Regions from separate parts of the Blautia sp. LMAG:36 genome, predicted to be linked through region 2. Evidence: riboswitches for the same ligand, from Rfam matches in the RefSeq annotation. Region 2 holds a riboswitch; each other region holds the start of a gene.
What was found. A riboswitch is a leader RNA that binds a small molecule or an ion and turns the genes downstream of it on or off. The one in region 2 is predicted to bind cobalamin.

Region 1 (7,020 bases), on a different contig from region 2:
AAAGGAGAGATCATTGGTCACATCCTCGCCATCCTTGTTCTGACCACCTGCGATCAGGTTCTGGAAAAGGCTGTAGCCTGCAAAGCCTTCTGCAGATGCAGCATCACGACATTTATTCAGGTCGTTTAATTTTACCCATATGCAGTCCATCAGTTCCTGGGCAAATTCTCTGGTAAGATTGCCTGCTTCCATATCACTCTTGTAATATGGATACATATACTGGTCAAAACGTCCCGGAGAAATAGAATGTCCGCTGCTTTCCATCTGGATCAGCTGCTGTACAAACCAGAAGGACTGGCACGCCTCATAGAAGTTACGGGCGCCCTTCGCCGGTACGCGTGTACAATTGGATGCGATCTGAAGGAGTTCCTGTTTTCTGGTCGGATCCTGACACTGATATGCCATCTGCTCTGCGAGCTCGGCATAGCGATGTGCATAGTCGATAACTGCCTGACAGCTCATGATAACTGCTTCCAGGAAACGGGATTTCTTTGCGTAATCACCATCTCCTACATTACACTCATCCAGTTCCTTCTGAGCTTTGGCAATGATCCCTTCATAACCGATCGCCAGAACTTCTTCATATTTAACGGTTACGTGTCCTACACCATTGTAGAAATAGTTTCCGGGTGTAAAAATATTGTGGTCAATGGCAAGAATCGCTTCCGGTGCCATGTAGGAGGTTGCAAGCTCACTGGTAGTCTTGCCTTTCCAGTATTTATGTACCTCACGGAGCTCCGCCTTGGTTTCCTCCGCAATATAAAATGGATCGGCTGTTCTGGTAGCCACTGTATCCAGCTCATCCTCCAGCCACTGGAAAGAATACTCCGGAAACGTCTGACAGCCTCTCGGCGCCAAAGTGCTGCTTCCAACGATCAGCTCCTCATCACGGATGATGATCGGAATGTTGTGCAGGATGTGGGCAAATGCCTTGGCTCTGCGGGTGATAATCGGCTCGTCTTCTGTTGCTTTGTAAGACTCTGTGATCAGTTTTGCTCTGGCAGATTCGATCACCGGCATCTTTGCATAAAGATTATCTACAAGATGTGTGATCCTGTCTGTTTTCGGAACATCTGCTATATGAAATTTCTCCATGATTCTCCTTTCTCATAACCGGTTGTTTCTGGTGATCTGTCTGCCTCTACGCTTCCAGAACCGCTCCTGTCCGGCTATGTGCTCATGTAGTTTTATTATACCTTACCCCTACTTCGATGTCAACGAAATCCAACATGTGTTTCTAGCTGTTTTTGTGGTTTTTATCGGTTGCGCCCTGTTGATTTTATTTGTTTTTTGTATTTTTATGTTTTTCTCTATTGACTTTGTTTTTCTGCTCTGCCATACTTGGATTTATATAGGAATTCCTTTGTTTTTCAGAAAAAATTTATGCAAAGCGGACATTCGTATTCCGCTCTGTCACATGTTCTCAAACAGTAAAAGAGGTGTATTTTTATGTATCTTTCTGATATGCATACCCACTCCATCGCCAGTGGTCACGGCACGGAATGTACCATCACAAACATGGCACGCGCAGCTGCCGAGAAAGGTCTCCGGCTTCTCGGGATCACTGATCACGGTCCCGGCACTCTGGCAGCCGGAACTTCCTCCTATTTCCGCAGCCTTACCTATTCTCCCAAAAAACATTTCGGTGTAGAATTACTCTACGGAATTGAACTGAATATCCTTGATCGCAGCGGAACGGTAGATTTAGATCAGGAATTATTATGTAAACTTGATTACGCCATTGCCAGCATGCATGCCTGGAATTACCGTTGCGGTACCAGAGCCGAAAACACAGAAGCTTTTATCAATGTAATGAAAAACCCCTGTGTAAAGATCCTCGGACATAGTGATAACACTCATTACCCGGTTAATTATGATGCGCTTGCAAGGGCTGCCAGGGAAACCGGCACGATCTTTGAGATCAACGAAGCTTCTCTTGCACCTTATGGCTATCGTGGCGACACAAGAGAAAACTGTTTCGAGATCCTTCGATGCTGCCGCAAATATGATCTGCCGCTGCTTCTTTCCAGTGACAGCCATGGCCCGGAGCATATCGGAGATTTTACCTGTGCTGCTGAGTTTGTTCATCAGGCCATGTTTCCGGAACAGCTGATCCTCAACAACCAGATTCCCAGACTCAAGGTTTTTCTCCAAACCAGAGAATGATCTTCTGTATCTTTTCCGACAGATAACAGATATTGTCCCCTAAAACAAAACAGGCCAGTTCAAACACAGGAATATACATTTTCCTGTATCTGAACTGGCCTGTTTTTTATTTTTCCCGCTGCTTTCGTACAATTTCCGCAAGCTCGCTATATTTACCTGTAACATATCCAAAATTTTCTTTTCTGTGAGGAAGCTTGCATTCGGTGCAGTCTTTGATCCCGCTTTCCGTAAAGCGGAAATTACCACCACATTTATCTCCCAGTGCATATAAAGGACAATAGCAGAACAGACAATTGAAGTTCTCCGGATCTGCTCCTTTATGGCACGGAAAATATTCACAGTTTTTGTGGCTGAAGTAAGAGTATTCTTTGCCTTCCCAGTATGGTTTCTCCATGGCTCTTTTCTCCTCTCCTGACATAACCACACATAATTTTTTCCTATAAAAAAAGAGGTAGCGATGCCACCCCGGGGTAGAAATATAATCCGTTCATGAGTGCGCGGAGGGAACGAATGTATCCGGAGTAGTATCGCCTGCCATTTAATCATGTATAATTCATATGAACAGGCGCATTCCATAAAAAAATGCCTACTCTCGTAAAAAAGTAGACAACGTCCCAGGGGTGCGGAGTCCCTGAAATGGTTGTTACACTTTACACGGAAGTTTAACCTCGCCATAACAAGCAGGTTTCCTGGCTCCGGGATCATGACTCCTCTCTCCTTCTCATACATACGTACAATGGACTATGAGATTCGCTCCTCCGTTACAGTGACCGGATCGCTCAGGTTTCACACCTGATTCCCTTTTCTGTGGACTTCTGATAATCAATATATAACTGTCAGCTATCCTCAGCACTTGCTATGTTCAATATGGAATTATACTGACATTATAATAACATCCTGTTAATTATATGTCAATACTGTTTTCAATATTTATACATTTTTGAGCATATTTTGTTGCTGTTCACTCCGTTCCATGGGTTTTCAATATTTTTTCCGACGTCAAAAACAGCCCGACAAACTGCTGTCGGGCTGCTGTATTTTTATTTTCTGTTGTACGTTCTTATTATACAAGACGTCTTACAGATACAATTGTTCTGTATGTAGCATCATTGCTGATCTTGATCCCGTCCTGAGAGTTCGATGCATGAACGATCTGGCCATTACCCATGTAAATAGCCACGTGTCCGCCATAGCAGATCAGATCTCCCGGCTGTGCATCTGCGTAGGATACTTCTGTACCTGCATTCTGCTGCTCATAGGAGGTTCTCGGAAGGCTGACTCCGAAGTTCGCATAGACACTCTGTACAAATCCGGAGCAGTCTGCACCATTGGTAAGGCTTGTTCCGCCCCATACGTAAGGATTCCCCACAAACTGTGTAGCATAATTCACAACAGAAGATCCGGAACCACTGCTGTAAGAAGAACTGTCACTGTCTGAAGATGTATCCTCTGCATTAGATGTGTCCTCTGCACTTTCTTCAGATGCGTCTGTGCTGTTATCGTAATCTGCGTCTGCATTATCCTCTGTATTCTCAGTATCCTCGGACGCATCATCATTCTCACCATTGTCTGCATCTTCATCCACAGCCTCGGTGTCATCTTCTGCAGTATCCTCATCTGCATTCTCGATCACGTCGCCGTCCTCATCGTGCTGTACGTCTTCGCTCTCGTCCGCCTCATCCTGCTGTGCTTCCTGCTCTGCCTGACGTCTTGCTTCCTCTTCTGCCTCAGCCTGTGCTCTCGCTGCTGCTTCAGCCTCGGCCTGACGTCTTGCCTCTTCCTCTGCTGCAATACGCTCAGCCTCTAATCTCTGAAGCTCTGCAGTCTGCTCTGCAAGAAGGTTAGCATAATCTGTAGCCTGCTGCTGTGCGTAGGCGATCTCATTATCATAATCTGCGGATGTGGCACGCTTCTCATCCAGCTGTGCCTGCAGGTTCTGGGACTCTGCCTCATATTCCTGCTTCATTCCCTCCAGCTCTGCCTTCTCCTGTGTGTACTGTGCCTCCAGGTTTGCCACCTGCTGGATCGTATTGGAATATTTTTCAAGACTCTTACGGTCCTGCTCATAAGTCTTCTGTGTGTACTCTGCTCTTGTAAGAAGGTCAGACAGGTTCTCTGCATTCAGCATCATCTGGAACCATGCATCGTCTCCACCCTTCTCATAGAGATACTGGATACGTTTCTTCATTGCCTCATACTGTTTCTGCTTGGCATTTTTAGCCTTCTCAAGGTTGGTCTGTGTAGATGCAATGTCGGCTTCCTTATTGGAGATATCTCCCTCCAGTGTCTGGATCGAAACCATCACGTTTACAAGATTGGCATCAAGAGTCGAAATCTCGCCTTCAATCTGTGACTTCTGTGAGGAAAGCTCATCCAATCTGGAATAAGTCGCATTCAGCTGTTCGTTGGTCGCATCCATCTCCTGCTGAAGTGCTGCCTCATCTTCTCTTGTTGCGCTTACGCTGACTACCTGTGCTCCGCTGATGATGAGCGCCAGTGTCAGACATAATATCCTTTTCTTCATGACTGTTCACCCTCGCAATCTGATTCTAATTTAATACAGCGGATCTGACCATCCGCTTCGTTGGTTTTCTTTGTAATACTTTTGCAATATCTTGTTTCAATCTTTTTATATATTAACACAGTGTTATTTGGATTGCAAGGATTTTCTATTAATTAGTTTAAAACTTTGTAACATTTATTAATGATTTTGACATTAAAAAAGGAGAACCCGGGTTATCTCAGGTTCTCCTCTCACGTTTCTTATTGCTATTTGTTACATACAAATTTCTTTCAGCACATCCTAATCAGAACAGATCTGCAAGGATCTGATTGGCTGTCTTGTTCAGATATCCGTTGGGATCGGAAAGAGTGCTTCTGTTCCATCTGAAGTATGCACCGTTTCGGATATAGTTACCACTGGATTCATGATAGTCATATTTGCTGGCTCCAGGATACCTAGACATATAAGTTTCTGCCAGCTTGATTGCCTGGCTTCCGTAAGTTCCGCTTGGTGTCGGTGTTCCGGAAATCTGTACGCCGGCATTCGGTGTACAGTGGAGGATCACAACACTCTTATCGGAACACTGTCCGAGAACGATCCAAGTATGTCCGCTGTTGTATCCGATATCTCCCGGATAAAGCTTCCAGTTTGAGCTTGCCAGCTGAGACTGGGAAACAACGGTACCCATTCCCTTGCCGGAATACAAAGATCCAAGATTTCCGGAAACATCCGTGTACATAGGTCCACCGGATCTGCTCTGCATGATCTGATATACAGACCATCCTACAAAGCCGGAGCAGTCAAGGCCCTTCTGTTCTGTAGCTTCACTGAGATCCATATAATATCTGTAATTATAGGAGCTGGAATTGCTGTCATACCACTGTTTCCATTTTGGACTGACGCCCTTTCTGGTCGCATCCGACCAGTTGTGACCGCCGCCCCATACGTAAAGAGTCTTTCCTACCGGAAGCAGTGCATTAGCAAGGAAATTCTTGATGGTCCTGGAGCTTGTAGCTGTAGTAGTGCTTGGGTTGGTATCCAGGACACCATTGCTGCCAAATGTATACTTCTTGCCATCGATCGTCTTCGTTCCCGTAGCCATGACACCGGTTGACGGATCGAAATAATATTTATATCCTTTTTTGGAATTTGTGACCCATCCGGTAGCCATCACGCCGCTCTTGCTGTAAAAATAATAGGTATTGCTGCCGATCTTCTTAAAGCCCTTATACATAGCTCCCGTGTTTGGATCAAAATAACGCTTCTGCTTTTTCTTATTCGTTGCCCAGCCCTTTGCCATAAAGCATTTGCTGGTAAAATATCTGGTCACATTCTTCTTGTCTGTAAGGAATACGCTTCTTGCAGCAACACCACTGCCGCTGTAGAAATAATATTTCTTATTACTGATCGTGGCCCATCTCGTTGTCATATATCCGCTGGTGGGATTAAAATAGCGGGTATTGTTCTCTCTGTCTGTAAGCCAGCCTGTTGCCATATAGCCCTTGACACCGTTAACATTATAAAAATATCGTTTGCCCTTGGAATCCTTAGCCCAGCGCTTCATCTGCACGCCTGTGGATTTATTAAAAAAATATTTCTTCCCGTTCAGTGTAAGCCAGCCTTTTACCTTCTGGCCATTCTGATAATAATAGGATTTTCCTTTTTCGGTCTTAAAGCCGTTCTTGGCCGCAGCTTGTACATCGGTTGCCGTTGTATGTACAGTTGCTCCGGCTGCAAAGAACATCAGAACAAAAAAAAGTCCCCAGAGTTTCCATTTTCTGCTTAATTTTCGCATACATACCTTCCTTTGATAGATAGATCATTGATATTTACTATTTCTTAAGTCCGGCTGATCGTAAACATTACGATTTTGTTACAATTTTACGTCCATATTATATAACATTCTTTACGGTCCGTCAACTCTTTCCTTTTCTTTCAGAAAAATCATCATCCAGGTATTACCAATGTTGATTTTATGCAGAAAAAAGCCCCGAAACATCAGAAATATTCACTGATGCTCCGGGGATATGATCTTTTATGCAGTTTTGCTCCTGTCTGTTACAGATCTGTTACAGATCCTTACAGGAATTTTTTGCGAAGCTCTGCTCCGTCAAGGGCACTTAAATATGCAGGTGCAACATCAAATACAGTCTTGCAGCCCTTCTGTCCTTCCTGGTTCATGCGGTATGCAGCTCTTGCATAGGCAACGATCACAGAAGATGTAAACTCAGGATTGGAATCCAACTTCAGGCTGTACTCGATCACATGGCTGTTCTCATTGTTCCAGCCTGTTTTTCCGCTGCGGATCACAAAACCGCCGTGCGGGATACCGCTGTGGTCACGGTCCAGCT
Region 2 (7,020 bases):
GACAGACGCGGTCAACGTAAAACAGATGATGAAGTAGATGAATTAGAACGTTTGAGACGTGAAAACTTACGACTAAAGCGTCAGCTGGAAGAAAAGGATATGGTTGTTGAATTGTTAAAAAAAGTGAAAGACTTCGAAAGGATGTGAGGCTGGGTAAGGTTCGTCATGAATCAAAATATCTTGCGATAGAATATTTTCATACAGAGAAAAACTGGAGTATTGGATGGATGTGTAAACATTTGGAGGTCGCAAGAGCTGCTTATTATAAATGGCTACACCGTGAAACACCTGAGGATGAAATGGAAAACATCAAACTTGCAGAGCTCATTAAGGAGTATGATGAACGCTTTAGTCATATCTTAGGGTATCGGAGAATGACTTCTTGGATCAATCATTTTAATCAAACAAAGTACAGCAAAAATAGAGTTCACAGAATTATGAAAAAACTGGGAATCCATTCCGTTATACGAAAAAAGAAGAAAAAATATAGGAATGCCAATGCAGATGAAACAACACAAAATATATTACAAAGAGATTTTTACGCAACTGCACCCAATCAAAAATGGGCTACTGATGTGACTGAATTTAAAGTGCCAGGTAAAAAAAAGAAGTTGTATTTAAGTGCCATTATAGATCTGTATGATAGATATCCTGTGTCATATGCTGTTAGTGCCAGAAATGATAATAAATTAGTATTTAAAACTTTTGATAAGGCAATTGCGTTGAACCCCTGTGCAAAGCCGATTTTTCATTCAGATCGGGGATTCCAGTATACCAGCAAAATGTTTAAAAAGAAACTTGTAAAACAAGAAATGAGACAATCCATGTCTCGGGTTGGACATTGTATTGATAATGGACCAACAGAAGGTTTCTGGGGAATTATCAAAGCAGAAATGTATCAGATGTACGAAATAACTGATGAATCCTCATTAAGATTTGCAATAAAGGATTATATAAGATTTTATAGTGAAAGAACGTCCACAGGATAGGTATTGCTGCAAAACACCCCTAGAAGTACGTTCAAGAAGCACTGAAATCTGACATACCAGTAGAATATCCTATTCCAGAAAACAAACGAATTAAAAAATATAAAGAGAAATGGTGTGCATAAAAATACCTACACTCCAAAATGAAATGTAGGTATTTTTGTCGCTTACCTTTAGATATCTCACCTGTCTACTTGACAAGGGGCATATCAGACAGGGACGAAAACCAAAATATCACTGGAGAGATCCGGGAAGATGGTAAGTAGGAAGAACTGGAGTCAGGAGACTTGCCTTTTTGACAGAAGAATTCTGATTCGGATGGGATACAGAAGGAATAAGCTCTGCCTGAGGTAGAGGTTTGTTTTTTGTGCTGATATGATGCTGGATCATATCAGCTTTTTTTATTTTAACCGAATAAACAGATGAAAAATGAGGAGAAATGAAAATGGGAAAAGTAATTGCAAAGCGTTTTATATTTATGATTCCGGTAGTTCTGGCGGTTACATTTATTATTTTTATGCTGAGTTTTATATCGGCAGGTGATGCGGCCAGAGTTCTGGCGGAGAAAAAATACGAGCATCCGTCACCGGAGCAGATAGAAGAAGTACGGCATGAGGAAGGACTGGATCAGCCAGTGCTGGTACAATACGGGAAATGGCTGGATCAGGCACTTCATGGCGATTTTGGAAAATCATATTCTACCAGAAAACCGGCTTTTGAGGAATTAAAAAGATATTTTCCACAGACATTTAAACTGGCAGTTACTTCGTTTTTATTGTTGATGATCGTATCAGTCCCTCTTGGAATTTTGTCGGCAATTTACGAAAACAGAGTTCTGGATAAAGTCATTCGCATTTTGTCGTCCCTCAGTGTATCTATGCCGTCTTTCTGGATCGGTCTGATGCTGCTATATATATTTGGAGTAAAGCTAAAAGTGATTTCCGTGATCGGAGGAGATGCCGGAGGTATCCCGATTCTCGCGGCATTTGCCATGGATATCAGTTTCTTTGGAATTATGACGAGATTGATCCGTACCAATATGATACAGGTGCTGAAGCAGGATTACATACGTGCCAGCAGAGCCAAGGGATTGTCATCTGTAAATGTAATTTTGCGTCATGGTCTGAAAAATATTCTGATTCCTGTGCTGACACGTCTGGTATCAATTGTGATCGGTTTTTTCTGTGGCTCAGCTGTGATAGAAAGTATTTTTTCAATTCAGGGAATCGGAAATCTGGCATTGAAATCCGTGATCTCAAAAGACACTCCGGTGCTGCAATGTTTTATCTTTATTCTGGCTGTTGGCATTGTAGTATTAAATTTTCTTGTGGATATCGCCTATTCTGCGATTGACCGGCGAATCCAGTTAAAGTAAAGGAGAGATCATAGAATGGGAAGCAGAAGAAAGCAGAAAACAGAAAAAAGCATGATCCAGAATCTGTACTGGAAACAGGTATTCCGGTCACCAAAAACAAAAATAGGATTGATGGTGGTCATAGTTTTTGTATTGGCAGCCATTTTTGCACCTGTACTGGCGCCACATGATCCACTGCTTGTGGATGTTTCGATAAAATTAAAGAATCCGTCGGCGGCATATCCTTTAGGTACTGATCAGCTGGGACGATGTATTTTATCAAGACTTCTCTGGGGCAGCCGGTATTCACTGAGCTATAGCTTTACGGTGCTTCTGATCACCGTATGTGTCGGGGTGCCGATCGGACTGTTTGCCGGATATGTAGGTGGAAAAATCGATTCGATAATTATGAGGATCATTGATGTATTTATGGCTATGCCGGTCTTTATTGTGGCACTTGCCATTGCAGGAACCGTAGGAGCCAGCGGCGCTCATTTGATCCTGTCCTTATCGGTCGTATCCTGGGCAGAATATGCAAGGCTTGCCCGTGCATTGACACTTCAGGAAAAAAATAAAAATTATATGACCGCACTAAAAGCCGGAGGCTGCGGCCACGCAAGGATCATATTCAGGCATGTATTGAGAAATATCCTGCCATCTGTGATCGCACTGGCAACAATGGAAATCGGTTCGATCATTCTGTCAATTGCCGGTTTTTCCTTTATCGGCCTTGGTGTGCAGGCACCGACACCGGAATGGGGGATCATGCTTAGTGACAGTAAAAGTTATATCCAGACTTATCCAAGACTGATGTTTTATCCGGGTATACTGATCATGATCATTGTTCTGGCATTTAATTATCTGGGGGAGGGAATACAAAATGGAACAGACAAAAAATGATGTTCTAAAGGTAAAAAGATTACATGTGGAGTTTCAGACCTCTCACGGAATGGTTCATGCAGTAAAAGATGTCAGCCTGGAAGTAAAGCGCGGAAGGATCCATGCCCTGGTGGGAGAAAGCGGAAGCGGCAAGTCAGTTACCTCTCTGACGATCATGAATCTGCTTGCAGGAAATGGAAAGGTGATATCCGGAGATGTGACACTGAACGAAAAGAGTCTTCTGAAGTTATCAGGAAAAGAAAAACGACAGTTATACGGAGACAGGATCGGAATGATCTTTCAGGATCCGACCGCTGCTCTTGACCCGCTTTTTACAGTTGAACAACTGCTTCTGGAAGGACTGAGGAAACATCGCAGAATGAGCAAAAAACAGGCAAGGGAAGCTGCGTTGGAAAGTCTGCGGATGATGAATCTGCGTGATCCGGAAGAACTGATGAAGAAAAAACCTTACGAATTGTCTGGTGGTATGTGCCAACGTGTTATGATCGCCATTGCCATGTCCATGAAACCGGATTATCTGATTGCAGATGAGCCGACCACAGCATTGGATGTAACCGTACAGAAGCAGATTCTGGAAGAAATCTATCAGCTATCCAGGAAAGAAAACCTGGGCGTGTTATTTATTACGCATGATCTGGGTGTGGTGGCAGAGATCGCAGATGATGTTTCGATCATGAAAGACGGCGAAATAGTGGAAAACGGAACAGTTGAAGACATCTTTTATCATCCGCAGCATTCATATACAAAAAAACTGTTGGATGCAGTTTTATAGGGGAAAAGTATGAGTACGTTACTAAAGACAGAACATTTAAAAAAATATTATGGCAAGAAAAAAATTGTGAAGGCAGTGGATGATGTAAGTCTGGAAATCCATGCAGGATCATCCATGGCTCTGATCGGTGAAAGTGGAAGTGGTAAAACTACATTCGGAAAGCTGATCGCCGGCCTGGAGAAACCTACAGATGGAAAATTCTGGTTTCAGGGACAGGAAATGCAGGATTTGTCTGAAAAGCAGTTTCGTCCATATCGCAAGAATCTTCAGATGGTCTTTCAAAGCAGTAGCGGGGTATTTGATCCCGGTTATACCATTGGAGAAAATATTTTGGAAATTTTGAAATTACATGAAAAACTGCAAGAGGGTGAGTATGAAGAGCGAGTAAAGGAGGCTTTGATCCAGACGGGGCTTGATCCGGATATCCGCAACCGTTATGTTGGACAGATTTCAGGAGGTCAGTGTCAGAGAGCTAATATTGCGAGAGCATTGGTATTAAGACCGGAGCTTGTGATCTGTGATGAACCGGTATCCAGTCTGGATTATTCCATACGAAAGCAGATCCTGCATCTGTTAAATGAGCTGCAGGAAAAATATGAGATGACCTATTTACTGATCACTCACGATCTGTCCAACGTTCCATATCTCTGCAAAGAGGTGGCTATTATGTATCAGGGACGCGTGGTCGAGTTTATCGATCATACGGACAGCTTAAAGGAGACTGCCGTACATCCTTATACAAAAGATCTGTTTGATTCTATTCCGGTAAAAGAACCGAAAATGCGAAGAATCGGATTGCAGGAAAAGAAAATATTTTCAGATACCATTCCGGAACAGGGCTGCCCATATCAGAACCGGTGCAGAAGATGTACAAATATATGCAGAGAGCATATACCGGAATTGACAGAAATTGAAACAGGACATTTTGCGGCATGTCATATGCTGTAAAATATAAAACAAACAAAGGAGAGGAAGAAATGAAGAAAAGACGTGTAGCAAAATTGATAGCATTGAGCATGGTGGCGGCAACTTTACTGACAGGTGTCAATGTACAGGCAAAAGAGGAAAAAGTAGTTACGGCAATGACATCCATTGATCTGACTCCTGAACTTTGTGACCCGGTAAAAAGTGGTCCGGATTTTCGTCTTTATGAAATGATCTATGATCCTCTGGTACGTTACGGAGAAAATGGAGAAATCAAACCGGCATTGGCAGAATCCTGGGATATCAGCGAAGATGGCACAACCTATACGTTCCATTTAAGAAAAGATGTGAAATTCTCAGACGGTACAGTGTTTAATGCAGACAATGTGATGTGGAATTATAACAGATGGGTGGAACAGGATGTGATCGGTAACTTTTCAGCCAAACTGGAAAATGTTACAAAGGTAGATGATTATACTGTAGAATTTAAGTTCGCAGAACCATGCTATACACTGCTGATCGAATTCAGCTATCCAAGACCATTCCGTTTCACCTGTGAAAGTGCACTGGATGAAGACGGAGAATTTTGTCAGGAAGTGGGTACCGGAATGTGGATGATCGACAGTTATGAAAGCGGTCAGGAGGTTGTCCTGGTACCAAATCCTAATTATTACGGTGAGAAACCAAATATTGATAAAGTAGTTCTGAAACAGGTGGCAGACGGTGATGCCAGAGTGATGGCACTTCAGAGTGGAGAGGCAGATCTGAATCTTCAGGATATTCCATCCGAAAGCTTCAGTATTATCCAGGCAGATAAAAATTTATCGACAGAACAGCAGGTTTCCACACTTTCTTACTATCTGATCGAAAATTATGATACACCGGCGCTTCAGGATATAAACGTACGTCAGGCACTGAATTATGCAACAAATAAAGAAAGCATTGTAAATGATCTGCTGGATGGTTACGGCAATCCGGCAACCGGACTTATGTCTCCGACAGTTCCTTATGTAACAGAAGAAAACAGCAAGGGTTATCCATATGATCCGGATAAAGCAAAGGAACTGTTAAAGGAAGCAGGATATGAGGATACAGACGGAGATGGTATTGTAGAAAAAGACGGAGAACCACTGAGCCTCAGACTGGTATTCCAGACTGAAGAATATGCTTCCTGGAAGTCACTGTGTGAATACCTGAAATCTGAATATGAGAAGGTTGGTGTGGGTGTTGAACTGGTAGAAAAAGAATCTGCAGCTTACTTTGATGAGATCTGGAACACCAGAGACTACGATCTGTGCATTTACCGCAGCTATGAAGACTCCTGGATGCCTCATGGTTTCCTGAAATCAATGTTCTACGCGGAAGATGGAGCAAAGGCAGTAAACTGGTACGATGAGGAGCTGAACAAAGATCTCGGAGAAGTATTAAAAACACAGGACGAAGAAAAACGTACGGAATTATACGATAAGATCCTTACACGTATCAATGATCAGGCAGTAACAGTGCCGCTGTATTATCCGAACCGTGATTATATCTATAACAATACCAGACTGACCAATGTAGAGCTTGCACCGACTGCCTATGAAGGCATTAACTGGGCAACACTGGATGTAGTGGAGTAAAAAAATGTTTGAAAAAATCGAGAATAAATGGACAGAAGATTCCGGTGATTATGATGATATGATCCAAAAACAATTGAGTAACAAAAGAACGGTATCTCACTGGACAAAAGAATTGAAAAGACTTCTTGGACCTGAGCCCCTTCGTATTTTAGAAGTGGGCTGCGGCCCGGGTTTTATGAGCATCATAGCAGCGCGTCTGGGACATGATGTAAAAGCGATCGATGGTTCATCAGGAATGGTAGAAAAAGCCAGAAGGAATATGCGGCAGTATCATCAGCAGGTGGAAATCTGTGAGGAAGATGGTGTAACTTTGCCATTGGAACAGGAACAAAGCTATGATGTGATACTTTCCAGAGATGCGGTGTGGACATTATATGATCCGGAAAAAGCTTTCAGACGCTGGAAGGCTGTATTAAAACCAGGTGGAAGGATCATTTATTTTGATGGGGACTATCGTACCAT
Region 3 (7,020 bases), on a different contig from region 2:
CCCTGCTGTTTCATTGCGCGGATGAAATCGCACTCATCCTCCGCAGAATTGATATTTCCTGAAAAATAGAACTTTACCGGAAATCCCTGCTGGATATATTCTCTGTAATAGTTCATGAACATGTTCATTTCCGGGCTGTTCTGATTATATACTACAACACCTATTGTATATTGGATATCTCCGTCTTCGACAGCAGCAGAAACTTTTTTTCCGCCAACTGTAAAAACGGCAAGCAGCAACAGCAGAATGCCCAGTACTTTAAAGTTTTTAAAAATCATACTGTTTTGTGCCTTTCTTTATTTTTCCGTTACATAATGGCAGGCTACTTCATGTCCGGGCTCTACTTCTGTAAGCACAGGACGGATCGTCCTGCATTTCTCCATACAGTGTTCACAACGATTCTGGAATGGGCAGCCATGAGGAACATCCAGAGGGCTGGGGGCCTCACTTTCGATGCTCTCGATCATTTTGTTCTGATCCATATGAATGGAAAACTGTGCTTCCAAAAGAGCCTGCGTATACGGATGAAGAGATTTTTTTGCCACGTCCTCTCCAGGAATTACCTCCACGATATTCCCGAGGTACATGACAGCAATCTGATGAGCAAAGGAACGGATCAGAGCCAGGTCATGGCAGATAAAAAGCATGCTGATGTTTTTCTCCCTCTGGAGACGTACCAGAAGCCGGATCACGGACTCCTGTACGGAAACGTCGAGTGCAGAGGTAGCCTCGTCACATACCAGGATCTCTGGTTCCAGGGAAAGTGCCCTGGCAATACTGATACGCTGACGCTGTCCGCCACTCATGTTATGGGTATAACGGTCTGCAAAATCTCCGGGAAGCTCTACCATTTCCAGAAGCTCTCTGGCTTTCGCTTCCTTTTCGCTTCTTTTCAGCTTTCCGTAATTAATCAGAGGTTCTGTAAGAATATCCACGATCTTCATTTTCGGGTCAAAGGACGCCAACGGATCCTGGAAGACCATCTGCATGTTCTGACGGTTCAGCCAGGTTTCTTTTTTGGAAAGATCAGAGAGGTTTTTTCCATGGTAAAGGATCTCTCCGCTGGTCGGTTTGTCAAGAGAAATGACCATGCGGACAAAGGTTGATTTACCGCAGCCACTCTCTCCTACGATTCCCAGAGTTTTTCCTTTATAAACGTTCAGGTTCACATCGTTGCAGGCTGTTAAAGTTCTGCCGCCGGAAGCCGGAAACTGTTTTACGATATGTTTTGCACTGAGCACGATATCGGATTCCTTAAACATAACGCTGTCCCTCCATTTCCGGCACTGCAGCCAGCAGTTTCTTTGTATAGTCACTGGTCGGATGATTCATGACTTCATCACGTGTTCCCTGATCCACAACTTTTCCGTGCTGCATAACAACCAGCTGATCGGCCATATAAGCCGCTACACCAATGTTATGGGTAACGATGATGATGCCGGTTCCGAAATCATCACGGAGCTCCATCATCTGGCGTACGATCTGTGCCTGTGTAGTAACGTCCAGCGCACTGGTCGGCTCATCTGCAAGAAGCAGCTCTGGGTTAAAAGTCATGGCCATGGCAATACCAACTCGCTGGCGCATGCCACCGGAAAGCTGGTGTGGATAACTTTTCATGATATTTTCCGCGTCCGGAAGACGCATTTTCTGAAGCATGGAACAGCCTTTCTTCCATGCTTCTGCTTTGGATACATCCGTATGTGTACAGATATATTCCACATACTGACTTCCAATCTTACGGATAGGGTTCAGGGTTCCGCCGCAGTCCTGGAAGATCATGGAAATGCGGGTACCCCTTAAATTTCTCCATTCATCCTTTGTATTGGAAAGCAGAGAATGTCCGTGAAACTGAATATCTCCGGTGCTGACCCGGCCACCTCCGGCAAGTGCGCCGAGGACAGCACGGATCACGGTTGTTTTTCCACTTCCACTCTCGCCTACCACACTGATGATCTCACCCTTCTTCATGGAAAGGTTGAAATGTTCAATGGTAGGTGCCTGTTTTCCGTACTGAACGGAAAGATCCTTGATCTCAAGCATAAATAAACGCTCCTTTACTCGGCAAGAGTGATATCCTTTGTCAGCCAGTAGTAATCCATCGGATACATTTTAACACCTGTTACCTTTTTGTTGGAGAAGAGGTAGGTTGTCTCATAACCAAAGAATACAGTTGCAGCATCATCCATGATATCCTGCTGAATATCGATGATGAGATCTTTTCTCTTGTCCTCATCAAATGTCTGCGCAAGCTCGTCAAGAAGCTTGTCAACCTCCGGGTTATTGTATCCTGCAGTATTGTTTGCAGAGGAGCTGTACCAGTTCTCTCTTAAGTAGTTCTCAGGGTCTCCAGTGTTTGCTACCAGCACGTTCCAGATCAGAAGGTCATACTGACCGGAATCTCTCATGTCAAGAAGTGTCTCATAACTTACTGTATTCAGGTTTACGTTGATACCGATCTCCTTCAGACTGGCCTGTGCTGCCTGTGCGTATACACCAAGCTCGGCACGGCTTGTGTAGATAACAAAATCAAGAACAAGAGGATCTCCGTCAGGAGTTTCTACAAATCCGTCACCGTCAACATCTTTGTATCCGGCCTCATCAAGGATCTTCTTTGCGCTGTCCGGATCATAGGAATTCTCATCCTTCAGATCATCGAATCCAAAGTCAAGTGTTGGAGGAACCGGTGCTTTACCAGCTGTTGCACCCCCCTCAAGAAGAGTGTTGCAGTATGTTTCCTTGTCAAGGCCACGAAGAAGTGCCTGGCGAAGAGCCTTATCGCTGAGTGCATGATCCTCATTCTGGTTCATGAATGCATAGGTGGAACGAAGAGACTGAAGCTCCTGGATGTCGTAATTGTCATTTCCCTCAAACTCAACCAGGTTCTCTGTTTTCAGGTTGTAAGCGATATCGATCTCACCTGTCTGAAGAGCCATGGAACGTGTTGTCTGGTCATCCACACATTTCAGTGTAACTTTATCAAGGGGAACTTCTCCATCCCAGTAGTTCTCATTTTTTACTACGATACAGGAATCCGTCGGGCTGAAAGACTCTACTGCGTAAGGTCCTGTACAGATCGGTCCTTCCATGGCAAATGTAGAATCATCTACATTTGTATCTACGATCAGAAACAGCGGGTCTGCAAGGCATCCGGCCATGTTTGCATTTGCTCTGTTCAGGTGGAAGATCAGGTTCTGTCCGTCAACCTCGATGCTGTCAAGATCAAAGAATTCCGGAACACGGTCACTTTTTTCAGCGGTACGCTCGATGGAAGCTTTTACCATATCCGGTGTCATATCGTCACCGTTGGAGAATTTTACGCCCTCACGGATCTTGAAGGTCCATGTCTTTCCGTCTTCGCTGTTCTCCCACTCTTCTGCAAGGCATGGAACGATCTCACCGTTCTCATCGAATTTTGTAAGGCACTCACCGATCGCATAACGGGATACAACCCAGCTGAAATACTGCTCTGTCGGCTCCAGTGTATCTGCAAAGCTTGTTACTCCGATGGTGATCTCCTTATCACTTTTTTTGTCACCTTTTGCCTGAGCCACTGTTGTCATGGAAAAAGTCATCATACATGCAAGTGTAGCAGCCAGCACTTTTTTAATTACATTATTTCTCATTTCATCCTCCTAAAGATAATATACTGATCATATGGTGTTGGTTTGTTACAGAGTTGTTTTATTGATCCTGGCGCGGATCCAGTACATCACGGATGCTGTCTCCAAGCATGTTGAAAACAACAACACAGATCACGATAGCGATACCAGGGTAGATCATAAGCCATGGCGCCTTTGCCATGTAGGTTCTTCCTTCATTCAGCATCAGTCCCCACTCCGGTGTCGGCGCAGTTGCACCAAATCCCAGGAATGAAAGGGAAGCCAGCTCCAGCATCATAGTTCCGATATCTGCTGCCGCAGTTACCACCATCTGGGTTACCATGTTGGGAAGAATGTGTACAAGAAGAATTTTCCAGGTCTTTGTTCCGTTTACTATAGCTGCCTCTATGTAAAGACTCTTCTTGACTTTCAAGACCATACTTCGTGCAAGACGGGCATATTTTGTCCAGCTTACAGCCGCAATGGAGATAACGGCATTGACCAGGTTTGGTCCAAGCATACCGGCAATGGCAATGGCCAGTACAAGCCCAGGGAAGGAAATCATCATATCTGCGATACGCATGATCACTGCATCCACAACGCCGCCGAAATATCCGGCAATAACTCCTAAAAATGTACCGATGACAAAGATCACCGCAACCAGACATAAGGTCATGATCAGAGAGGTTCTTGTTCCGAAGATAACACGGGAAAGAAGATCTCGTCCAAGCTTATCCGTTCCGAACGGATGAGCGGAGCTTGGCTCCTGCAGAGATTCGGTCATAACTGCATCCAGTGGATCATATGGTGAGAGCTGCGGCGCAAAGATCGCAATTCCGATCACCACGAGACCCAGAATGAAGAAAAGAGTGAACTGTTTATTTTCTTTGAATGTTCGTAATACCTTTTTCAATTATCTATCCTCCTTAAGTCTTGGATCGAGATAAGTATAGGACAGATCCACAAGCAGGTTGATGCACATGTACAGGATCGCGATCCAGAGTACATAGCCCTGTACAAGAGGATAGTCACGACAGGAAATCGCCTTTACTGCCATATTTCCCATTCCAGGCCAGTTGTAAATGATCTCTACAACTGCAGTACCTCCCAGAAGACTTCCAAGGGAAAGTCCCAGCAGCGTTACCAGCGGAAGCATAACATTAGGAAGAACGTGTTTCCAGAGAATGACGCTTTCCTTGATTCCACGCATTCTTGCACCTGTGACATAATCCTGGTGAAGTTCCTCCAGTACTGCACTTCTTACCTGTCTGGTATATTTTGCAGACATAGCAAGTGCAAGAGTCAGCGCCGGGAGGATCATGGATTTAAAATCCGTACTGCCTCCTGCAACATTGATCCAGCGAAGCTGAACACCAAAGATGCTGAGAAGGATCAGGCCCAGCCAGAAGCTTGGAACAGATACTCCCACAAAGGTAATTCCTCTCACAAAATAATCCGGGAATTTGTTCTGATATACAGCGGCCAGGATTCCAAGCGGTATGGAAATAATGACCATCATCAGAAGTGCCAGCAACGACATCCTCAGCGTCGGCCAGAAACAGGATACCAGTTTATCTGTTACCGGCATTTTGAAAGAATAGGACTGTCCCATATCTCCTGTAACAACACCCTTCAGCCAGGAACCATACTGCACGAGAAAGGGCTGATCAAGGCCAAGCTCATGTCTTGTCTGTTCCAGAAGCTCTGGTGTAGGAAGATTACCACACTCTGTCAGCATGATCTCCGCAGGATCACCAGGTGACAGGTAGGTCAGTCCAAATGTGAAAAAGCTGATTCCAAATAATACAATGATGATCTGGAGAAATCTTTTTCCTACTTGTTTCTTTGTCACGTTTTACTCCTTTCCTCATTTGATGCGATTTTAACATTGCCGTTTTAATTGAGTTAGATAAAAGAAACTATTGGATTCTTAATATGCAGAATATGCATGGAATTTTAGAAAATTTGCACGAAAAAAGCCCGTGACGAAATACGGGCATACAAAATAAATATGCTTCCTATCTTCCGTAAGAATCATTTTAAAACAATTGCAAGCAGGTCTCCTGACTTAGGATCCTTACCCTCAGACACCTTCCCGGTCTATTTCTCACGCACTCGACCAGTGGTACTTTGTCTGAGGATTCCCCCTTACAGTGACGGGATCGTACCGGATTTACACCGGTTTCCCTATTAATCCTCTCAGAACTTACAACGGCTGATGTGAAAATCAGCAAATGCTGTTAAATTACTGCAACATTATATGATAAAACTATAGTTTATGTCTATGGAAAAATGTTATATTTTTAGAAAACTCATAAATTTTGTTAAAGATGCTTGAATTGTATATATCCCCCATGGGGGATATGACAATTGGATTTATCTGATCTGCTAAAAAAACACGGATTTTACCTCGCTATTTTTACAAATAGAATAGCAAATGGTAAAACCCGGTTTTCTTACTGTTTCAATATGATTTCAGACAGAAGCGTTCTGAAAAGGTTGTTTACTATCAGGTCAGAGTCTCCGTGATCGCTGCATATGCGATCATTGGTCCGTCTTCAATAATGTTCAGACTGGCTGTTTGATAAAGTACGACTCCGTTTTCAGTTGCAATAGATGTGTAAAGTAAATTCCCATAGTAATCTCTCAGTTCACCCAGTTCTTCCCCCTTAAAAAAGTATTCTCCAGGCTTCTTGGACGGATACCAGCATCCGGTATACGGCGCATATTCATAGACTACATTTTCAAGAAGCATCTGACGGTAATGCTTCAGACCATGACACGCCTTTCCCTGGAGATGAAAAACAAGGTGACGGACGTCTCTTTTATCCTGTTCTACTTCCTCCCAGGTCCAGTAGCTGTGTCCGCCTCTTTCGATAAGAATACTTGGAATTCCAAGAGAAGAAGCATAATTGTAGGCGCCACCTGTGGCAGTTGTGGAACGGACCACATATTTTACGCCGATATGCCGTGCCATATGTAATGACTTCTCTGCTGTTTTTTCATCTACAACCCCTACATAATAAACATAGGGATGAAGCTGTTCGAACCCATCTCCACTATGCAGGTCGATATAATAATCTGCTATGGAAAAAAGCTTTGTCACTATAGCATAGGCAATACGATCTGCAGCTGTTCCCTCAGGATCTCCGGGGAAAACGCGGTTCAGGTTCTTGCCATCCTCATAGACCAGACTCATGGTGCGATGCTCAAAGCCGCTGACATTGACCAGTGGAACGATGATCACATTTCCCTTCAGTTCTTCCGGTTGAAATTCTTTTGCAAGTTCCATTGCCGCCTGGATCCCCACATACTCCGCACTGTGTATTCCTGCTGTGATCAGTATCGTCGGTCCGTCTTTCACTCCGCATATCACAGTTGCCGGCATTGCTATGCCGTATCCTGTGATCTTAATTTTCCC

Region 1: another riboswitch for cobalamin. It lies ahead of CCC17_RS01450 (cysteine-rich small domain-containing protein); the one in region 2 lies ahead of CCC17_RS12385 (ABC transporter permease).
Region 3: another riboswitch for cobalamin. It lies ahead of nikB (nickel ABC transporter permease); the one in region 2 lies ahead of CCC17_RS12385 (ABC transporter permease).

Annotation. Positions count from the first base shown of each region.
Region 1 is NZ_NALB01000003.1:267,201-274,220, reverse strand. It holds gene CCC17_RS01460 (glycyl radical protein) at 1-1,095, opposite strand, end outside; gene CCC17_RS01455 (phosphatase) at 1,450-2,166, shown strand; gene CCC17_RS01450 (cysteine-rich small domain-containing protein) at 2,273-2,560, opposite strand; cobalamin riboswitch at 2,829-2,998, opposite strand; gene CCC17_RS01445 (C40 family peptidase) at 3,230-4,690, opposite strand; gene CCC17_RS01440 (N-acetylmuramoyl-L-alanine amidase family protein) at 4,974-6,464, opposite strand; gene CCC17_RS01435 (diaminopimelate dehydrogenase) at 6,749-7,020, opposite strand, start outside.
Region 2 is NZ_NALB01000009.1:163-7,182, forward strand. It holds partial or broken gene CCC17_RS12375 (helix-turn-helix domain-containing protein) at 1-147, shown strand, start outside; gene CCC17_RS12380 (IS3 family transposase) at 144-989, shown strand; cobalamin riboswitch at 1,083-1,295, shown strand; gene CCC17_RS12385 (ABC transporter permease) at 1,432-2,361, shown strand; gene nikC (nickel transporter permease) at 2,377-3,240, shown strand; gene CCC17_RS12395 (ABC transporter ATP-binding protein) at 3,221-4,012, shown strand; gene CCC17_RS12400 (oligopeptide/dipeptide ABC transporter ATP-binding protein) at 4,022-4,960, shown strand; gene CCC17_RS12405 (nickel ABC transporter substrate-binding protein) at 4,990-6,558, shown strand; gene CCC17_RS12410 (class I SAM-dependent methyltransferase) at 6,563-7,020, shown strand, end outside.
Region 3 is NZ_NALB01000010.1:287,152-294,171, reverse strand. It holds gene CCC17_RS13845 (hypothetical protein) at 1-278, opposite strand, end outside; gene CCC17_RS13840 (ABC transporter ATP-binding protein) at 297-1,262, opposite strand; gene CCC17_RS13835 (ABC transporter ATP-binding protein) at 1,255-2,040, opposite strand; gene CCC17_RS13830 (ABC transporter substrate-binding protein) at 2,055-3,623, opposite strand; gene nikC (nickel transporter permease) at 3,682-4,512, opposite strand; gene nikB (nickel ABC transporter permease) at 4,513-5,451, opposite strand; cobalamin riboswitch at 5,636-5,824, opposite strand; gene CCC17_RS13815 (M14 family metallopeptidase) at 6,109-7,020, opposite strand, start outside.